2 linked regions of the Pararhizobium sp. A13 genome follow. The protein of the gene in region 2 binds, or shares a complex with, the protein of the main gene of each other region. Links are inferred from orthologs where the notes say so. Each region holds a gene or a part of one and is shown on either strand. Other genes may lie near its edges.

The links. The genes of interacting proteins can lie anywhere in the genome.
Region 1: the proteins of accD (region 2) and WI754_RS00755 are in contact, whole or in part, in a solved structure (PDB 8UXZ), measured with the Escherichia coli proteins. The link is inferred for Pararhizobium sp. A13 from one-to-one orthologs.

The regions. Positions count from the first base shown.
Region 1 is NZ_CP149510.1:151,586-154,951, reverse strand. Bases 518-3,366 are described here. They hold WI754_RS00755 (acetyl-CoA carboxylase carboxyltransferase subunit alpha), read right to left. Parts: upstream 2,495-3,366; coding sequence 1,541-2,494; downstream 518-1,540. Other genes in these bases: xerD (site-specific tyrosine recombinase XerD), read right to left, coding at 2,575-3,366. UniProt on the Escherichia coli protein: Component of the acetyl coenzyme A carboxylase (ACC) complex. First, biotin carboxylase catalyzes the carboxylation of biotin on its carrier protein (BCCP) and then the CO(2) group is transferred by the carboxyltransferase to acetyl-CoA to form malonyl-CoA.
Region 2 is NZ_CP149510.1:1,007,613-1,011,498, forward strand. Bases 1,036-3,886 are described here. They hold accD (acetyl-CoA carboxylase, carboxyltransferase subunit beta), read left to right. Parts: upstream 1,036-1,926; coding sequence 1,927-2,847; downstream 2,848-3,886. Other genes in these bases: trpA (tryptophan synthase subunit alpha), read left to right, coding at 1,037-1,876; WI754_RS04815 (folylpolyglutamate synthase/dihydrofolate synthase family protein), read left to right, coding at 2,961-3,886. Also shown: trpB (tryptophan synthase subunit beta), read left to right, coding at 1-1,032.

The DNA.
Region 1 (3,366 bases), 860 kb from region 2 along the record:
GCTTGTGTCGCTGCTTCGACCGGCTTCTGTGTCGTTTCGGCACCAGCCGCCCGGGCCGTGGCGACTGCTGCCGGTTGCTGAGCGGCATCACCGGCGGCTGCGGCCACCGGATGCAGTTTCTGCGCATCATCGCCGTTGTTGGAGAACAGGCCCCCCCAGAAACTCTTCCTGGCAGCCGTCTGTTCGACCGAGGCCGTTTCGACCGGGCGCGGTAGCGGGTTTTCGGCCGGCACCGGCACAGTCTTGCCGTTGCGGGTGGACTTCTCCAACTCGGCCTTCTGGATTTCGATCGCCTTCTTGGCTTCTTCCAGTTCGCGGCGGCGGGCTTCCTGCTTTTCGAGGTCGGCGACCTTCATCAGCTTGCCGGCGTCGAGCGACGTGCCGGTTGGCGCGTAGGCCAGTTCCTTGCCGACGCGCTGCTTGGCAACGATCGCCTTGCGCTCGGCTTCGCTCGGCTCGTACCAGACCATGCCGTCGAGCTTCTTGATCGCCTTGGCATAGTCTTCATTGTATTTCTTGTTGTAGGCGGCGAGTGCTCCCTGCATGACCGCAGGCGTCGACATCGCCGGGCAGGGGCCCGTCGGGCTGAACTTGCCGTCGGTCTGCTGGTTGAAGACGTATTTCTTCTCGCAGATATTGACCTCGGGCGGACGCTTGGTGATCTCGAACTGGTCGTAGCCGGGCTTCAGCATGTTCCAGAAATCGATGTTCGGGCTGTTGCGGTGCCGCGCCATGTTTTCCGCCGTCATGCGGAAGGGCAGGGCCTGTAGCTGGACCGCCTGCTGGCCGCCCTTGTAGGCGTCGCGGGCAAGCGCGAAGATCTCCTGCATCTGCTCGTCGGTCATCGAGTAACAACCGGACGAGGAGCAGGCGCCGTGGATCATCAGGTTCGAACCGTGACGGCCGTTGGCCTGGTCGAAGCGATTGGGATAACCGGTATTGATCGCCAGATAATAGCTGGAATGCGGGTTCATCTGGCCCGGTGCGATCGGGTAGAAGCCTTCCGGTGCCTGCCGGTCGCCTTCCTTGACCTTCGGGCCGAGCTTGCCCGACCAGGCGCAGATCTTGTACTGGCGCAGCATTTCGAAGCGATTGGAGGCATTGGCCTTCCAGACTTCGAGCACGCCTTCTTCCTTGAAGATGCGCAGCATGATCGGCGATTCCTTCGCCATGCTCATTGCCTGCATCTTCTGCACGATCTTGCCGGAAAGCTGGTAGTTTACCTTGCTCGAGACCTTCTTGAGATCGACATCGACTGTATCCATCGCCTCATTGGCAGTGCAGCCTGCGAGCAGCGCGGCGATGGCGGCGGTGGCAACAAGATGTGTCAGACGCATCGGCAAGGGCCCATAGAGAAAACGATTGAACGTGACGCTCCCGCAGAGGCGGACCACGGAGAATCAATACGTCCTTAATACTTCACAAAATATTAACCTTGCAGATCCGCCTTACGCCAGCCGTTCCAAACGCCAAGATTATGGCCAAGGTTGGACCGCGACCATAATTTGACCGGCCAACCCCGCGGAATCCATGGATATGTTTAAAGCTGGCGTCCAATCGCCAGATATTTCTGCCGGCGGTCGGAGCGCAGCTGGTCACCGGTGCGGCCGGACAGTTCCTTCAGCGCATCGGCGATCACCGTGCCGGTCTTTGCGATGACGGCGTCCGGATCGCGGTGCGCGCCGCCGACCGGCTCGCCGATAATGCCGTCGATGATGCCGAGCGACTTCAGGTCCTCGGCGGTGATCTTCATGTTGGTCGCCGCTTCCTTGGCGCGGGTGGAATCGCGCCAGAGGATCGAGGCTGCCCCTTCCGGCGAGATCACGCTGTAGATCGCGTGTTCCAGCATATAGACGCGGTTGCCGGTGGCGATTGCGATCGCGCCGCCCGAACCGCCTTCGCCGAGAACGACGGAGACGATCGGAACCTTGAGGTTGAGGCACATTTCCGTCGAGCGGGCGATGGCTTCCGCCTGGCCGCGCTCCTCGGCGCCGATGCCGGGATAAGCGCCGGCAGTGTCGATCAGCGTGATCAGCGGTAGGCTGAAACGGTCGGCCATTTCCATCACGCGGATCGCCTTGCGGTAGCCTTCCGGACGGGGGCTGCCGAAATTGTGCTTGATGCGCGATTTGGTGTCGTTGCCCTTTTCCTGGCCGATGACGGCGACAGGCGTGCCGCGAAAGCGCGCAAGGCCGGCCTGGATCGCTTCGTCATTGGCGAACTTGCGGTCGCCGGCTAGCGGCGTAAATTCGGTGAAGAGGCTGGCGGCATATTCCTGGAAGTGCGGACGCTGCGGATGGCGTGCGACCTGCGTCTTCTGCCAGGGGTTCAGCTTGGAATAGATTTCAGCCATCGCTTCGCGGGCGCGCACTTCAAGACGCTCGACCTCGTCGGTGGTGTCGATGCTCTCGTCTTCGCTGGCAATCTTCCTCAACTCGTGAATCTTGCCTTCGAGATCAGAGATTGGTTTTTCGAAATCGAGATAATTGTGCATGTGATGCGTTTCCGATCATATTGCGCCAGTGGCCGCGGACATGATGATCCCAGTAGTTCCGGCCAAGTGTTCTGGCGCTCCTAATCCTGTTTTTTCGCCTGTTTGGCAAGGGGGTGATGGTTTTGGACAAGCTGATGCAGCCGCTCTTCGAGCACATGGGTGTAGATTTGTGTCGTTGAAATGTCCGAATGACCGAGAAGTTCCTGTACCGCGCGAAGGTCGGCGCCGTTGGCAAGCAGGTGGCTGGCAAAGGCGTGGCGCAGCACATGGGGCGAGATCGCTGCGACGCGGATACCGGCGCGGGCCGCGAGCCCCTTGAGATCGCGGGCAAAAACCTGCCGCGGCAGGTAACCGGCCTTGCCGGAGGATGGGAAGAGCCATGGGCTTTCGGGCGGCGGCGTCTTCTGTGCGGCATTGTCCCTGGCCATTTCGGTGCCATAGGCTTGCAGGGCGCGGATTGCCGAATGCGAAAGCGGCACCATCCGCTCCTTGTTGCCCTTGCCGCGAATGACGAGAAAACGGCCATTCTGGGCAAGCACGGAAGCGGGCAGTGCGATCAGCTCGCTCACGCGCATGCCGGTCGCATAAAGCAGTTCGATCAGCGCATGCATCCGCAACCGTGCAACGACATCGCCGTCCGCCCGTGCCGCCTCGATTTCCGCCTGCCCGATCAGCTTGGAAACATCGTCGATGCTCAGCACCTTCGGCAGCGCGCGCACTTTCTTCGGCGCGTCGAGAACGCCGGTCGGATCGTCGGTTCGCAGACCCTCGGCGTAGAGAAACTTGTAGAATTGCCTGAGCGCCGAAAGCCTGCGGGCCTGTGACGATGCCTTGAAACCCTGCTGGGCGAGATGGGCGAGATAGGCGCGCAG
Region 2 (3,886 bases):
ATCGGCCGGCCGAGCCCGCTTTATTTCGCCGAGCGGCTGACCGAGCATCTCGGCGGTGCCAAGATCTATTTCAAGCGTGAGGAGCTGAACCATACCGGCTCGCACAAGATCAACAATTGCATCGGCCAGATCCTGCTTGCCAAGCGCATGGGCAAGACCCGCATCATCGCCGAAACCGGCGCCGGCCAGCATGGCGTCGCTTCGGCAACGGTCGCGGCGCGCTTCGGCCTTCCCTGCGTCGTCTATATGGGCGCGACCGACGTGGAGCGCCAGGCGCCGAACGTCTTCCGCATGAAGCTGCTCGGTGCGGAAGTGAAGCCGGTAACGGCAGGCTCGGGTACGCTGAAGGACGCGATGAACGAGGCGCTGCGCGATTGGGTCACCAATGTCGACAGCACCTATTATCTGATCGGCACGGCCGCCGGCCCGCATCCCTATCCGGAACTCGTCCGCGATTTTCAGTCGGTGATCGGCACGGAAGCGCGCGAACAGATTCTTGAGGCCGAAGGCCGCCTGCCTGATCTGGTCGTCGCAGCCGTCGGCGGCGGATCGAATGCAATCGGCATCTTCCATCCGTTCCTGGACGACGAATCCGTCAAGATGGTCGGCGTTGAGGCCGGCGGCAAGGGGCTGGAAGGCGACGAACATTGCGCCTCGATCACGGCAGGGTCGCCGGGCGTGCTGCACGGCAACCGCACTTATTTGCTGCAGGATGGTGACGGACAGATCAAGGAAGGCCACTCGATTTCGGCCGGCCTCGACTATCCCGGCATCGGTCCGGAACACTCCTGGCTCGCCGATATCGGCCGCGTCGAATATGTGCCGATCATGGACCATGAGGCGCTGGAGGCATTCCAGGTGCTGACGCGCCTCGAAGGCATCATTCCCGCGCTGGAGCCGAGCCACGCGATTGCCGAGGTCATCAAGCGCGCGCCGAAGATGGGCAAGGACGAGATCATCCTGATGAACCTCTCCGGCCGTGGCGACAAGGACATCTTTACCGTCGGCAAGTTACTCGGAATGGGGCTGTAACAGCATGACCGCACGCATGGACAAACGATTTGCCGATCTTGCCGCCGAACGCCGCCCGGCGCTCGTCACCTATTTCATGGGCGGAGACCCGGATTTCGAAACGTCGCTGGCGATCATGAAGGCGCTGCCTTCGGCTGGCTCCGACATCATCGAGCTCGGCATGCCGTTTTCCGATCCGATGGCCGATGGCCCGGCGATCCAGCTGGCCGGTCAGCGTGCGTTGAAGAGCGGACAGACGCTCGCGAAGACGCTGGAGATCGCCCGCCGTTTCCGTGCCGACGACCAGCAGACGCCGATCGTCATGATGGGCTACTACAACCCGATCTACATCTACGGCGTCGAACGCTTCCTCGATGATGCGCTGGAAGCGGGCGTCGACGGCCTGATCGTTGTCGACCTGCCGCCGGAAATGGATGATGAACTCTGCATCCCGGCGCTGAAGAAGGACGTCAACTTCATTCGCCTCGCGACCCCCACCACCGACGACAAGCGGTTGCCGAAGGTTCTCGAAAACACCTCTGGTTTCGTTTATTATGTCTCGATGAACGGGATCACCGGGTCGGCTCTGCCGGATCCTTCCGTCGTCGGCGGCGCCGTACAGCGGATCAAGAGCCATACGACGCTGCCGGTCTGCGTCGGCTTTGGCGTCAAGACGGCCGACCATGCACGTGCGATCGGCGCGTCGGCCGACGGCGTGGTCGTCGGCACCGCCATCGTCAATCAGGTGGCATCCAGCCTGACCGAGGACGGGAAATCGACGGGGGCGACGGTGCCGGGCGTGGAAGCCCTGGTGCGTAGCCTTTCCGCCGGCGTTCGCTCCGCACGACTTGTAGCGGCCGAATAATTGCCCACATTATGGGGCAGGACCGGTTTTAAATATTCAGGAGTTTGGATTTGAACTGGATCACAAATTACGTTCGACCGAAGATCAACTCGATGCTCGGCCGCCGGGAAGTTCCGGAAAATCTCTGGATCAAATGCCCGGAAACAGGCGAGATGGTGTTCCATCGCGATCTCGAAGAGAACAAATGGGTCATTCCCGCCTCCGGCTTCCATATGAAGATGCCGGCTAAGGCACGGTTGAAGGATCTGTTCGACGACGGCGTCTATGAGGCACTGCCGCAGCCCAAGGTAGCGCAGGATCCGCTGAAGTTCCGCGATTCCAAGAAGTATGTCGACCGCCTGCGCGACAGCCGCGTCAAGACGGATCTGGAAGACACGATCGTTGCCGGTGTCGGCCGCGTCCAGGGCGTCAAGCTCGTCGGCGTCGTGCATGAATTCAATTTCATGGGGGGCTCGCTCGGCATGGCGGCCGGCGAAGCGATCATAAAGGCTTTCGAAAAGGCGATTGCCGAAAAGTGCCCGCTGGTCATCTTCCCGGCATCGGGCGGCGCGCGCATGCAGGAAGGCATCCTGTCGCTGATGCAGCTGCCGCGCACCACGGTTGCGGTGCAGATGTTGAAGGAAGCGGGTCTTCCCTATATCGTCGTGCTGACGAATCCGACCACCGGCGGCGTCACCGCCTCCTATGCGATGCTGGGCGACCTGCACCTTGCCGAACCAGGCGCCGAAATCTGCTTTGCCGGCAAACGGGTGATCGAACAGACCATCCGCGAAAAGCTGCCCGAGGGGTTCCAGACATCGGAATATCTGATGGAGCACGGCATGGTCGACATGGTCGTCAAGCGCCACGATATCCCCACAACGCTCGCCCGCGTCCTGAAAATCCTGATGAAGAAGCCGATGGATGCTGCCAAGCTGAATGGCAGCGGAGCGCTTGCCGCGTTGCCGATCGCAGCTTCGGCCAGCGTTTGAGGGCACCCTGCGTTCACCCCGAGCGCAGGCGGAATGTTGAAAATTTGAGATTGTAGCGTTCTCGGCTCGCTCGATAGCGTGCAGCGCTCCAACGGCGGTTTGCAGGAGCGGTGATGACGACAGCGCATGTCAGCGAGGCAGGGCAGGAGATCGACAAGCTGCTGGCCCTGCATCCCAAGGGCTTCGATCTGTCGCTCGACAGGATCACGCGGCTGCTCGACACGCTCGGCAATCCGCAGGACAGGCTGCCGCCGATCATCCATGTCGCCGGCACCAACGGCAAGGGCTCCGTCACCGCCTTTTCGCGGGGCATCCTGGAAGCCGCCGGTCTCAGCGTCCATGTGCATACGTCGCCGCACCTCGTCAACTGGCACGAACGCTACCGCATCGGCAAAAAGGGCGGGCGCGGCGCGCTGGTCAGCGACGCCGTCCTGGCGGACGCGGTCCGCCGCGTGGCAGAGGCGAACGGCGGGCAGAAGATCACCGTTTTCGAAATCCTGACGGCCGTCACCTTCCTGCTCTTTGCCGAACATCCGGCAGATGTGGCGATCATCGAGGTCGGCCTCGGCGGCCGCTTCGATGCGACCAATGTCATCAAGACGCCTGCCGTTTCCGTCATCATGCCGATCTCGCTCGACCACCAGGCCTATCTCGGCGACCGGGTCGAACTGATCGCCGCGGAGAAGGCCGGTATCATGAAGCGCGGTTGCCCGGTGGTGATCGGCCATCAGGAGGAAGACACCGCGCGCGACCTGCTGGTGTCGACGGCCGAGCGCCTGAAATGCCCGGTCTCCGTCTATGGACAGGATTTCATGGCGCATGAGGAATTCGGCCGGTTGATCTATCAGGACGAGTTCGGACTTGCGGACCTGCCACTGCCACGCCTGCCGGGCCGCCACCAGCACGCCAATGCTGCCGCCGCTATCCGCGCCGTCAAGGCTGCCGGTTTCGATCTGACCGAGGGGGCGATCGAAACGGGACTGACGACTGTCGAATGGCCGGGTCGGCTCCAGCGCCTGACCGACGGCAAGCTCGTTTC